Tautonia rosea: one gene and its partner. The protein of the gene in region 2 interacts with the protein of the main gene of each other region in a pairwise test. Links are inferred from orthologs where the notes say so. Each region holds a gene or a part of one and is shown on either strand. Other genes may lie near its edges. The genes, in order: HG800_RS22085 and lpdA.

Evidence for each region.
Region 1: the proteins of lpdA (region 2) and HG800_RS22085 interact in binary tests that used the Escherichia coli proteins (3 or more experiments, as listed by UniProt). The link is inferred for Tautonia rosea from one-to-one orthologs.

The regions. Positions count from the first base shown.
Region 1 is NZ_JABBYO010000015.1:118,497-122,061, forward strand. What follows is about bases 581-3,565. They hold HG800_RS22085 (ATP-dependent helicase), read right to left. Parts: upstream 3,219-3,565; coding sequence 942-3,218; downstream 581-941. Other genes in these bases: HG800_RS22080 (pyridoxine 5'-phosphate synthase), read right to left, coding at 581-780; acpS (holo-ACP synthase), read left to right, coding at 3,479-3,565. Outside these bases: more of HG800_RS22080, read right to left, coding at 37-580. UniProt on the Escherichia coli protein: A helicase with DNA-dependent ATPase activity. Unwinds DNA duplexes with 3'-5' polarity. Translocates on single-stranded DNA with 3'-5' polarity. Initiates unwinding more efficiently from a nicked substrate than double-stranded DNA.
Region 2 is NZ_JABBYO010000011.1:76,593-86,216, forward strand. What follows is about bases 2,912-5,886. They hold lpdA (dihydrolipoyl dehydrogenase), read left to right. Parts: upstream 2,912-3,683; coding sequence 3,684-5,090; downstream 5,091-5,886. Other genes in these bases: odhB (2-oxoglutarate dehydrogenase complex dihydrolipoyllysine-residue succinyltransferase), read left to right, coding at 2,912-3,457; HG800_RS19110 (DUF3472 domain-containing protein), read right to left, coding at 5,172-5,886. Also shown: HG800_RS19085 (2-oxoglutarate dehydrogenase E1 component), read left to right, coding at 1-362; HG800_RS19090 (ATP-grasp domain-containing protein), read left to right, coding at 496-1,344; HG800_RS19095 (hypothetical protein), read left to right, coding at 1,497-1,919; more of odhB, read left to right, coding at 2,204-2,911; more of HG800_RS19110, read right to left, coding at 5,887-6,065; HG800_RS19115 (hypothetical protein), read right to left, coding at 6,129-6,557; HG800_RS19120 (RNA polymerase sigma factor), read right to left, coding at 6,592-7,215; HG800_RS19125 (vWA domain-containing protein), read right to left, coding at 7,404-8,441; HG800_RS19130 (hypothetical protein), read right to left, coding at 8,431-9,237; HG800_RS19135 (ExbD/TolR family protein), read right to left, coding at 9,234-9,624. UniProt on the Escherichia coli protein: Lipoamide dehydrogenase is a component of the glycine cleavage system as well as of the alpha-ketoacid dehydrogenase complexes.

The DNA of each region.
Region 1 (3,565 bases), on a different replicon or contig from region 2:
ACGTTCGTGGATCAGCATCTGCTGGGTTTGCCGGGGTCACTGAGCCGGAGGCGGCTGGGCCACGGCGTTTTGGATGGCCTGCTTCATCTCGGCCACGGCACGTTCGAAACCGAGGAAGACGGCCCGAGAGACAATGCTATGCCCAATATTCAGTTCCAGCATCCCAGGAATTCGGGCCACGTCGGCGACATTCTGAAGTGTCAGACCATGTCCGGCGTGAAGGAGGAGACCGTCGTGTCGAATCCGTCGGCCGGCGTCGAATAATGCTTCGAGTTCCCTTTGACGCGAAGGTGGGTTGAGCGCGTCGGCGTATCGGCCGGTGTGGAGTTCGACCGCGATGGCGCCGACCGAGGCGGCTGCCTCGAGTTGCGCCGGGTCGGGGTCGAGGAAGAGGCTGACCTCGATTCCCGCGTCCTGGCAGCGAGAAACGGCTTCAGCGATGCGATCGCGATGCTTGAGCAGGTCGAGTCCGCCTTCGGTTGTCACTTCCTGGCGGTGTTCGGGAACGAAGGTAACTTGATCGGGTCGGACATTCATGGCAATGGACACGATCTCCGGGGCAAGGGAGATCTCGAGATTCAGGCGAGTACGAACGGTTTCCCGAAGGACTCGCAGATCTCGCTCCTGGATGTGTCGACGGTCTTCCCTCAGGTGGATGGTAATGCCGTCGGCACCTCCCAGCTCGGCGAGGACGGCGGCCCAGACGGGATCGGGCTCGCGACCTCCTCGGGCCTGACGAATGGTGGCGACGTGATCGATGTTGACGCCGAGGCGAATCATGATCGGACAACTCCGAGACGGGTCGGAGACCTCCTAGCTGGGCGTTCGGTCATCACAAAGGGTTTGCTTCTGACTCGACATCAACACCAGACACGAGGTTCGATGCCATCGAGTTGAAGACGATTCGTTTCTGCAATTCGGGATGAGACGCGCGTCATGATTCAAGATCGCTTGACTGGTCGGAGGGGCGATCGGGCCAGCACGAATGTTCTCTCTCCTCCCACGGTGAAGGCGACCCGGCCTTTGCGGTTGGGACCAGCACCATCGATGGAGACGATTTTCCCGAGTCCATACTCGGGATGAAGTACGAGGATACCCGGCCGAAACGCGGACAGATCGATGGTCGATGCCGTGTCGGATCGTGCCGATGCCCCTGAGGGGTTGGCCAGCGCGGCGGCCGTGGTGAACCGAACACGCTCACCAGACGAGGCCGAGACGGGCCGAGGTTCAGGAGGGGATGAGGTGCGAGAGACTCGCCTGGAGGAGAACGGCATTTCGCCATCACCTCCGGAGAGGTCACGGTAGCGGATCGGGCCTTCGGGTAATTCCATGAGAAATTGCGAGGGGATCGCAACCGATCGTTGGCCCCGAAATTCTCGGACTCGGCAATGACTCAGCCGGAGTTCGTGTTGAGCGCGGGTAATGCCCACGAAGAAAAGTCGGCGTTCCTCCTCCAGCTCTGCGTCGTTGTCGGAAGCCCTGGAATGGGGGAGGAGACCCTGTTCCATGCCGACAATGAAGACGACCGGGAACTCCAATCCTTTGGAGGCATGAAGGGTCATCAGAGTGACCGCTCCTCCTTCATCTTTCCAGCGATCGACGGCAGAGCTGAGGGTGACATCGGCCAGGAAGTCGAGGACGGTGGACTCGGGATGCTCCAGGTCAAACTGGCGAGCGGCTGAAACGAGCTCATCGAGGTTGGCGACGCGGTCCTCACCGTCTCCCTTGGGTTGATTGGCCCAGTAGTCCCGGTATCCGCTGAGGTTCATGAGCTTTCGTGTGAGCTCCTCTGCCGAGGAGTGATCGCTGAGGGCGGCGAGCTCATCCATCAGGAGGACGAAATCGCGAAGCCCGGATCGGGCCTTGGGGGTCAGGCCTGCGATCGAAGCGGCTTCTCGGACTGCAGCACTGAGGGGAATGCCGTGTTCTCGCGCATGGCCCTGAAGCCGGTCGAGACTGACCTTTCCGAGTCCCCGAGGTGGAGCATTGATCGCTCGGAGAAACGCGACGTCATCCTTGGGATTGTTGAGAAGGCTCAGATAGGCCAGCACGTCCTTCACTTCGAGACGTTCGTAGAACGAGACACCACCAACCACCTGATACGGGATCGCGAGGGATCGGAAGGCGGATTCGAGGCCTCGGGTCAGGGCAGTGACTCGAACAAAGACCGCGATTTCCCCAAACGAATAGCCCCCATTTCTCGCGAGGTCGGCGACGGTGGACGCAACGGCCTGGGCTTCTTCCGTCTCGTTGGCGAAGGTGGTGAGCTCGACCGGATCGCCATCGGGGTTTTCCGTCGTCAGGACCTTGGCTTTGCGACGACGGTTGTGATGGATCACATGATCGGCGACTCGAAGGATGTTTTTGGTGCTACGATAATTGTGTTCGAGTCGAATGACCTTGCAGCCGCGATAATCGTGTTCGAATTCGAGAATATTGTTGAGGTTCGCGCCTCGCCATCCGTAAATCGACTGGTCGGGGTCGCCAGTCACACAAAGGTTCGGCGTATCGACCGAAAGGGCCCGAACAATGGCATACTGGGCGAGGTTGGTGTCCTGGTATTCATCAACGAGAATGTATCGGTAACGGTCGTCGAGACGTGCACGAAGGTCCTGATCCTGGCGGAGCAACGAGACCACGTGCGTGAGAAGGTCGTCGAAATCCACGGCGGACGATTCGAGGAGACGCTTCTGATAGCCCTTGAAAACTCGACCCACGACAGCGGAGACGTGGTCGGAGCCATCTCCCCGGCGTGCCAGATAGGTCTCGGGATCAAGCATGTCGTTCTTGGCTCGGCTGATGGCGGCCTCGACCTTTTCCGGGGCAACGCCGGCGTCGAGGAGGTCGAGTTGCTCCATGACCGATTTGAGGACGCGGAGCCGGTCGGGCTGGTCGTAGATGGTGAAACCCCGATCGAGGCCAATCTTCGGCCCGAATTCGCGCAGAAGGTGCGCACAGAGCGCGTGAAAGGTTCCAACCCAGACGCCGTGATTGGGCGCCAGGGCGGTAATCCGTTCCCGCATCTCGGTGGCAGCCTTGTTGGTGAAGGTCAGCGCGAGGATCTGACGTCCGGGAATACCGTGTCCGAGCAGCGAGGCGACCCTTCGCGTGATGACCCGTGTCTTACCTGATCCGGCTCCGGCAAGGACGAGGAGCGGGCCATTGACGTGAGAGACGGCTTCTCGCTGGGGGGCCGTCAAATCGGAGAGCAAATCCATCAGCGATCCGTCCCTGGCAGAGTGACGTCGAGACCGGTACGTCCGTATCGCATCGAAGGGCAGTATACCATTGAGCGGGATCTCCCGCGATCTGATTCCCTTGGGGGGCCCCTGCCTGGTTGCCAGGCTATTGACGATTGCTTGGCAGCGGAATGATGGCCCGATTGGCCAGTCGGGCTTGACTTGGATAAACTCAGGGATCGTACCCGGTTTCAGAGGTCGGAACACTTGCTTTGCTTCGAACAGAGGATCGACCACGCATGAACATTCTGGGGATCGGGACCGACATTATTGAGGTGCCCCGGATTGGCAAGATGATTGAGCAGCATGGTGAGTTGTTTCTGCGC
Region 2 (9,624 bases):
AAGCCGCCGAGGTGGCCCTGATCCGCCTCGAACAATTCTATCCCTTCCCAGCCGCACTGCTGACCTCAGCCCTCGATCGCTACGCAAACGCGACCGAGTGGGTCTGGGCGCAGGAAGAGTCGCAAAACATGGGAGGCTGGTTCTTCGTGGCCCCTCGCCTTGAGGAACTGACCGGCCGGAAGTTCCAGTACGTCGGCCGAGACGCCAGCGCCAGCCCGGCCACCGGCTCGAACTCGGTTCACAACCGCGAGCAAGACGAGCTGGTCGAGGCCGCCATCGGCGCCCCCGTCCTGCCGCACCTCGTCACCGCCATGGCCGGCCGCAAGACTTCCGCCCCGGCGAGCGTCAACGGCCAGCGCTGACGCCTGGCCCGGCACCGGGGTCGACTCGGCCCCGGCCTACCCAGAACAATCATGGGAATTGCGAATGTCTTCAGGTGGCTGGGGGAGTCTCGAACCCAGCCATCCCGCCGATCGAAAGGCGCATCGCGTGGTCATGGCAGAGCTCGTAGGGGACAGCGTGACCTGGGTGCTGGAGCCGGGCGTCTTCCCCAGATCCTACGAGGCGATGCGCGACGCGGTTCTCGGGATCGGGGCCGGGGTCGTGATCTGGGAGGATGATTGGCTCCGGCAAGGGGGATGGCCCTCGCTCAGGGGCCGGGCCGTGATCTTCCACGGAAGCCTGGGCAATGCGGACGCGATCGCCCGCGGCTTGCCCTGGCAGCCGGGGGCGTTCTGCGACGCCGAGGCGTTCCGCTGCTCACGCTGGTATCCGAAGGCGAGCCGCTGGCTCTTGCATCGCCGGTGGGTCGTTGTCGCGTTGAATCAACTCGTCGACGATCCCGGTTCGGTCCTCGCCCCTCTCGGACATCCTGACGCGGTCTTCGTCCGCCCCGACAGCCCGCTGAAGCCGTTCAGCGGCCGGGTTGTGAGGCAAGACGGGCTCTCCCTGCGGGCGTTTGATCACGGCTTTTACTTCGATGACGAAACGCTGCCCGTCGTCGTCGCGCCGGTCCGGCAGGTCGAGCGGGAGTGGCGGTATGTGGTGGTCGGTCGCGACGTCGTGGCCGGGAACTCCTACGAGGCCGACGGCCGGATCGCAACCGCCGACGACCCGAACGGCGCCCCTCGACGCTTTGCGGGACAGATTGCCCGGGATCTGGAACTCCCGCAGGAGGTATCGGTGCTGGACGTTTGCGAGGCGGACGGCGATCTCCATCTCCTGGAACTCAATCCCTTCAGCGGCGCCGACCTTTACGCTTGCGATCGCCCGGCGGTCGTCGACGCGGTCTCCCGGGTCGCCCTCTCGATCGTCGGGACGACGGCCGATCCGGGCTCATCCTGATCGGGCTGTCTGAAATTTGCTCCGGAATTCCTTCCAAGATTCCCGGCCTTCGGATCGTTGAATGACAGGTGCCACCTCCGACCGCCCCGGGACGGGGACGGACGAATGCGGAGGCCGCGGATCGTCCGAGACGATGGTTGAGGAGCACGCTCATGCGGGATCGACGCCGGTTGATGGGCTGGGGAGGAGTGGTCGTGGGGGTGATCCTCGTCGGCATCGGGCACGAGGGCCGGGCGACGGGGACGGCGCTTCGGCTCGTTCAGTTCGACATTGCCCTCCACGGCAAGGTCGTGCTGAAGGCCAGTACCGGAGACAAGGGCACCCAGGGGCCGGATGTCGTCTGGCGATACCTCGATCACCTGGAACTGCGTCCCGAGAAGGGGTTTCGCGTCCAGCCCGACGCCGATGACCCGCTCCGGGCGACCCTGAGCGGGGCCATTCGCATCGAGGCGCGATACGGGGGGACGGTGACGGTCGAGTCCCTCGAACTCGTCCGGGAGCGGGCCGATCTGCCCTGGCGGGTCGCTCCGGCGGAGGTCGAGCGGACCTTCGACCTGAGGACGCGTCCCGGTTGATCGCTCGGCGGTTTCTCGAAACGGCCGGGGGGTGTCTCCCGCACGGGATCATTTCTGGTATGCTGGGTGTGGTACGCTCGACGAGGGCGGTCGATCGCCGCACGCGCCGGGTGTCTCGGCCGAGCCCTGCCAAAGCCGGCCGAAGCGATCGGATCGAGCCTCGCCCGATCGGATCGAACTGCTTGAACCAAAACACCTTGCAATCGAACCGCACCGGCCTCCCCCTCCGTGCGCCCCGGCCCGGCGATGGGATTCGGGAGGCCCTCGAACCGAGTCTTCCCGCGATGGCAGCAGTCGAGATCAAAGTGCCGAGCGCCGGCGAGTCCGTCACCGAGGGGATCCTGTCGCGCTGGCTGAAGCCGGACGGCGCGCAGATCAAGTCGGGCGAGCCCCTGTTCGAGGTCGAGACCGACAAGGCCAGCACCGAAGTGCCCGCCCCGGCCGACGGCGTCTTGAAGATCAGTGTTCCCGAAGGCGAGACCGTCGAGGTCGGCTCGACCGTCGGCACGATCGACCCCTCCGGCACCCCCACCGAGGCCCCGAAGGCCGCCAAGGCCCCCGAGGCCGTGAAGACCGCCGAGCCTGCGAAGGCCGAGGCGGCCCCCTCCCCCTCCCCTGCCCCGTCTTCGAGCGGCAACGGCCCGATGGCGGGCACGCCGTCCCCCTCGGCGCGCCGCCTGGCCGAGGAGGAGAAGGTGGACCTGGCCAGCGTCGAAGGGAGCGGCCGAGGGGGTCGGATCACCAAGGGAGACGTGATCGGCGCGGTTGAGTCGCGCGGATCGGCCCCTGCTCCGGCCGCCGCACCGTCCGCCCCTGCCCCGTCGGCCGCGCCGAGGACCGGCCGGCAAACGCGCCAGCGGCTGCCGCTCATCCGTCAGAAGATCGCCCAACGCCTGGTGCACGCCCAGCAGACAGCCGCGATCCTGACGACCTTCAACGAGGCCGACATGTCGGCCGTCATGGCCCTGAGAGGCAAATATAAAGACGCCTACAAGGAGAAGCACGGGGTCAACCTCGGCTTCATGTCCTTCTTCGTCAAGGCGACGGTCGAGGCGCTCAAGGCCTTTCCGGCGGTGAACGCTCAGATCGATGGAAACGAAATTGTTTACAACAATTACTATGACATCGGCGTGGCCGTCAGCACCGAGCGGGGCCTGATGGTGCCGGTGATCCGTGATTGCGACACCCTGTCGTTCGCCGGAATCGAACAGACGATCGCCGGGTTCGGCAAGAAGGCCCGCGAGAACAAGATCGCGGTGGACGACCTGCAAGGGGGCACCTTCACGATTACCAACGGCGGCGTTTTCGGCTCGTTGCTCTCGACGCCGATCCTCAACCCGCCGCAGAGCGGCATCCTCGGCATGCACTCGATCCAGAAGCGCCCGATTGCCGTCGGCGATCAGGTCGTCATCCGACCGATGATGTACCTCGCCCTCTCCTACGACCACCGAATCATCGACGGCCGAGAAGCCGTCAGCTTCCTCGTTCGCATCAAGGAATGCATCGAAAACCCGGAACGCATGATGCTTGAGATCTGAGGGCAGGAGGCAGGAGGCGGTAGGCAGTGGGAAGGGGACACGGAGCGCGGGAGACTCGGCGATCCAGATTGCCACGAACCCGCCACGTTCGATCGGCCAACCGTGTTCTCCCCTCCGTCTCCTGCCTTCCGCCTTTTCTGCCGACTGCCTACTGCCTACTGCCTACTGCCTACTGCCTACTGCCTACTGCCTACTGCCTACCGCCTACTTCGAGAAAGGACCAGCAGTGTCGGACCGTTACGACTTGGTTGTCATCGGCGCGGGACCGGGCGGCTATGTGGCCGCGATCCGGGCGGCGCAGCTCGGCATGAAGGTCGCCTGCATCGAGAAACGGCCGACGCTCGGCGGGACCTGCCTGAACGTCGGATGCATTCCGAGCAAGGCACTTCTCGATTCGAGCGAGCTATACGAGCTGGCCACTCACCGCTTTTCCCGGCACGGGATCAAGGTCGATGGCGTCGGCCTCGACCTCGGCGCAATGATGGGCCGCAAGGATCAGGTGGTGAAGGAGCTGACCCAGGGGGTCGGCGGTCTCTTTCGCAAAAACAAGATTGAACCTGTCTATGGGTTCGGCAAGGTCGCCGGCCCGAACGCAGTTCACGTCACATTGAATGACGGCGGCGAGCGGACCCTGGAAACCAACGCGATTCTGCTGGCGACCGGGAGCGAGCCGATCGAGTTGCCCTTCCTCAAGTTCGACGGCCAGACGATCGTCGGCTCGACCGAGGCGTTGGCCTTCGAGCAGGTGCCGGAGCATCTGGTCGTGGTTGGCGGCGGATACATCGGCCTGGAGCTGGGATCGGTCTGGAAGCGGCTCGGGGCGAAGGTCACGGTCATCGAGTTCTTGCCCCGAATCGTCCCGATCGTCGATCACGAGCTGGGCAATCAATTGTACAAGATCTTGCAAAAGCAAGGACTTGAGTTCCAGCTCGAAACGAAGGTGACCGGCGCCGAGGTCAAGAACGGCAAGGCCACTCTCTCGGCCGAGACCAAGGACGGCAAGACGCTGACGTTCGACTGCGACAAGGTACTTGTCTCGGTCGGCCGACGCGGCTATCTCGACGGGCTCGGCCTGGACGCGGTCGGGGTCGAGCACGACCCGAAGGCGGGCAAGGTGACGATCGACGCGCACTTCCGCACCACCGTCCCCTCGATCTACGCCCTGGGCGACATCGTCAGCGGGCCGATGCTCGCGCACAAGGCCGAGGAGGAAGGGGTCGCCTTTGCGGAACTCCTCGCCGGCAAGCCGGGGCACATCAATTACGAGACGATCCCGAGCGTCATCTACACCTGGCCCGAGATCGCCAGCGTCGGCCTGACCGAGGAACAGGTCAAGGAAAAGGGGATCGACTACCGCGTGGGCAAGGCCCCCTTCGTCGCCAACGGCAGGGCCAAGGCGATGGACGAGAAGGACGGCATCGTCAAGGTGCTGGCCGATGCCAAGACCGACCGCGTGCTCGGCGTGCATATCATCGGGCCGAGGGCCTCGGATATGATCGCCGAGGCGGTCGCCGTCATGGAGTTCGCCGGCAGCGCCGAGGACATCGCCCGCATCTGCCACGGCCACCCGACCCTCTCCGAGACGCTCAAGGAAGCCGCCCTGGCCGTGGACAAACGCACGATCAATTGCTGATTGATCGACACAGTTGACCCGCGCCCCGGACTCAATCACGGTGTCCGGGGTGCCCTTCCGTTGAAGACGACGCGAGACGGATCAAGGCGTGCCTTTTTGTTCCCCATCGATCAGAACCACCTGCCGCGCCTCGCGATTGGCCACGGGACGGCCTACGGTGATCACGATCGAGCCGTCCTTCGCCACCGCGTCGGCGACGTCGGGAACTCCGTTCGGATAGACAGCCGTCGCCCTCCGGAGCGGAGCCGGCCGGCCGTTGATCACGGGAGGCCCGAAGGTGACCGTCAACTCCGGGATCTCGGAGACGGGACGGAGAGGCCCGTAAATCTCGACGAAGTTGGCGATCGAAGGCTTCAGGACGAGGTTCTCTCCCGGCACACGCAAAGCACCGATGAAAATGTTCTCGTGACGCTCATGCGAGTAAACGAACGCCCCGACCCAGGTGAAGGGAGCGCCGTCGATCTCCTCGCGATCCATGCGGACGAGGCGATAGGTATACGTCCCTTTTGACCAGGCATGGGGGCGTCGGACGCTGATAAAATCACCCTCGTGCCCGGAACTCTGAAGCAGGCCCCCGGCAGAGGGTCGAATCGCGTCGAGCCTGCGCTCGCCCCACATCGAGAACAGGAAGCCGGGGCCAATGCGTCGGAGTCGCTGATCGTCTCGGGTGTAGCCGTCGGCCTGGGTCTGGATGCCGCCGTAAAAGGGGGTGTCTCCCAGGTGACCAAGTCCGATCGGAGCGATGTAAAGGTTGACCGAGGCGGGAACGTCGTCGCTGATCGCCACGTCCACCGCCAGGCTCTCAAAGGGCATGGGCGCATGAAGATCCCACCACATATCGACCAGATGCCAGGGCATCGGCGCGTACGATCCCTCGTCCCTCGCCTCCTGTCCAGGGACGATACCTGAGCCGACCGAGCCACTGACGGCAAGCATGGCAAACAGCGCCATGACAACGAATCGAGCATCTCGCATCGGTGCCGTTCCTCGAAGCGAAGCAGAACGTGAGGGAGGGCGATCACTCAGCGCAGCGCACGATCAATCCTCATCACCGCTGAGCAGGTGACGGCTCGACTGGAAGTAGCGGCGCTGGCGGGTCTGAGACGTCGGGGCATCGGCCGCGAACTGGCCGCGAAGGTCGTCGAGGTTCGCCCGGCAGAAGGGGCACTCGATGACATCGAGATGAAACGTGATGTAGTCGTGATAATCGGGATCAAGCGCCTCGATCAGGTAGCTGCCCAGGTCCTCTCGCGACGGGCAGGAAAGCCGAGCCCGCCGCCAGATGGCGCCCAGGGTGTGGATGGCGCTTTCGGGGCGGTCCTGGCGGACGTCTTCGAGGCGTTGCCGGAGCGAGGCCGAGCCGCGCAACGCCCGCTCGACGCGGGCCATCTCGGCACCCGAGAGGGATTCGGCCAGGTAGGCCCGGAGCGTCTCATCGTCGATGGCGGGGGGGGCGGGGTCGGCCATGAGGCTAGGGTTCCGTTCCGGTCCGTTCAATCAATCAGTCCAGACCGCCAAGGCTCATGCCGGCGCGGCGGGCCATTTCTTTCAGGCGGCTGATGGTCTGGAACTTGTAGCTGGCGACGGCCTGTTCGGTCAGGTCAAGATGGGTGGCGACGTCCTTGTTGGCCCACCCCTTGACGATCAAGAGTTCCAGGCAGCGCAAGCGGTTGAAATCCCCCTTGGCTTGCCAGTCCGCGATGATCTGCCCTAGGGCTTCGGTCAACAGGCGTTCCTCGGCGTCTCGGCGTTCAGAGCTTCGGGCGATGCTGCTGGCCGCTCGGGCGGGGCCGGCGACTTCTTCGAGGGGTCGGCCGTGGTCGTCGGAGCCGAACTGGTCGATCGGCCGACGCCCCTGGCGACGGAGCTGGTCGGTCAGCTTGTGGGCGGCGATCGAGAAGAGGTAGGCCTCCAGATCGCGGCGGTCGTCGAAGTTTGGCAGGCTGGTCAGGAAGCCGATGAAGGTCTCCTGCACCACGTCCTCGCTGGTCGCCCGGTCGTGCAATCGGCTATCGACAAAGGCGAGCAACCGCCCCTCGTAGCGCTCGATGAGCACCTGCCAGGCGCGCATATCGCCCTCACGAATCTGGGCGATCAACAGCATGTCGGCTTCGGAAGCGGCCATCAGACCTCGGTCGGCGTCAAGCCCTGGTGTATCGCCACCCTACGGATCAGGTCGTGACGTGTTCCCGATCATGATACGACGTGGCGGGGGGATCGAGCCAACGAATTCTCTCGGACGATGCCCGATTCTCTCCATTTTTTCCAGTCGACGGGTCGGGGTCGATCGGCCGCGAGCCGAGCCGGTTGGGATCAATCGCGAGAGAATCGTTGCGCGGCGAAGGTCATGACGTTGATGTACCGGTATCCCCCTCCGGTCGCATTGGCCAGGGTGCGCAACGGGACCGACAGCCCGGAGTCGGGGCCGATGCCGAACTCAATGGCCTGCACGCGGATCGGGCCGGCGGCTCGGATGAGCAGCTCGGCCTCGCGGTCGGTCATGTCGTCGGCGTCGGTCAGAAAAAAGATGACCTCGGGCTGCATGGCGTAGGCGGCCATCAGGGCGTCGACGTGATTCGTGCCGCCGTCGGCGGGAATGTCGGAAAGTCTCGACTCGAACCGGGCCTTGTTCGCCGAATCGGCCGGCATCATCCGGGGGCGTCCGGTCGCGTCGAGAAACGGCGTGGCCCGTTCGTTGTAGAAGACAACGCCGAATCGGGCGTCGTCGGGCAATCGGCGAAGGCTGGCGAGCAGTTCGCGCTTGGCCATGTCGATCGAGCTGCGGTTAGTCATGCTGGCCGATCGGTCGATGACGTAGACGAACGATGTGGCCCGTTCCTTCGCACCGAAGAACTCGGTCCCGGCACCAATGCCCTGCCCCTGGCCTCCTCCGGAGCCGCCGCCGTCTCCGCCGCCGCCGCCGGTGCCCGGGCCGGGCAAGACCCCGACGCCGGGCATCGTGGGCAAGGGCAAGGGCTCGGCACCGTCATTCGGAGACGCCGCGGTCGGCACGGCCAGAATCTCGTCGATCAGGGAATCGGCCACGGCGTCGGGATCGGTCATGGTCGTCGCCTGCACGTCGACCATCGCGCCGAGCCGTTCCATCTGCTCGGGGGTCAGGGTGCCTCCCAGGTCCCCCGGCCCTCCTCCGGGAGCGACCCCCGAGGCTCGGTTGTCGACCGGCCCGATTTCGCCGACCAGGCCGGGCGGTTCCTCGTCCGAGGCGCCTCGGGGCAAAACGGCCTGCAAGACGAACAGCGAGCAGACAATCAGGATGGCCCCGTGAAAGGCCGCCGAGCCGAGCAAGGCCCGCAAATCGGTCAGGGGGGATCGGCCGAGTTCAAGAGGCATGGCGCGGTCCTCCTCGGTCGGGGTCCGATCGTCGGCCGTCCGATCCCGTTGGGGACTCCAGGTGAGGACCCGAATCGGCTTCAGCCGGGCCGTCGAGGAACTCCGGAGGCGGGCCGTCGATCGCGTCTCGGAGCCGTCGCCGCGGTCGAGGACGCGTGAGGAACTGACGGACGATCACCGAAATCACGGCCGCAGCCACGATCAGGCCGACCAGCCAGTCGATCTCTCGGAACGGGCCGATCGGCTGCCAGCGGCCCCGGGCGGGGCCTCGGATCACTTCCGGAGGCTCCGGACCGACGAGCAACGGGGCCAGCCTCGGTTCGTCGGCCGCCTCGTAGCGTACTCGCTTGTGATAGGTCCCGGTAAAGCGAACGGTTCCGCCGAGAGGGGTCGGGTCGCCCCCCTCGGGCTCGGCGTAGACGAGACAGGTCGGGTTGCCGGTCTTCGAGGCGATCCAGAGCTCGACCAGCGGCGGATACTCGCCAATCGCCCCCTGTCGGAAACGTCGGGCGGCGCGACCTTCAATGATGACCCGGCGGCCGAGCCAGTCGTCGGGACGCTCCCAAAGGTCGGCGAAGGTCACGGGCATCGGGTCGGCCGCGCCCGGCTCGACGGGTTGCAGGGCCTTGCGGTAGGCGTCGAGGTCGGCCAGCGTGAGCGGATCGTCCCCAACCTGATTCGGAGCGGCCGCGAGGGGCGATCCGGCCAGGCCGATTACCAGCAACAGCAGCAGCAACCGCACCCCCCCGCAGGCGAAGCCGAGCGATCGCCGAAGCGCGGAGCGGCGCGCGATCATGGCAAGCCCCCCCCTGCCGGATCGGCGGCCGGACCGGCCAGGCGGACCGAGTCGACCCCTGCGGCCGAGCAGGAGCCGATGATCCGCGCCGCCTCCTCGTAGCGGAGGCGGTCGTCGGCTTCGAGCCGGACCTTCACCGGCTCGCCGGCCAGTTGCTCGCGATAGCGGCGGAGCCGGTCGCGGAGGGCCGCCGGATCGGGAACGGGAGCCCCCTGGAGGGTCAACGAGACGAGGTCGCCCAGCTCGTCGGCCTCGGCCCGGACGAGCAGGTCGGTCTCCAGGTCGGGCATCGAGGCGGCCGATCCGGGACGCGGGCTTCCTTCTGATGCGTCGGGAGCGGCCACCAACGCCGCCGGGGTCGCGGGCAGGTACAGGTCAATCCGCGTC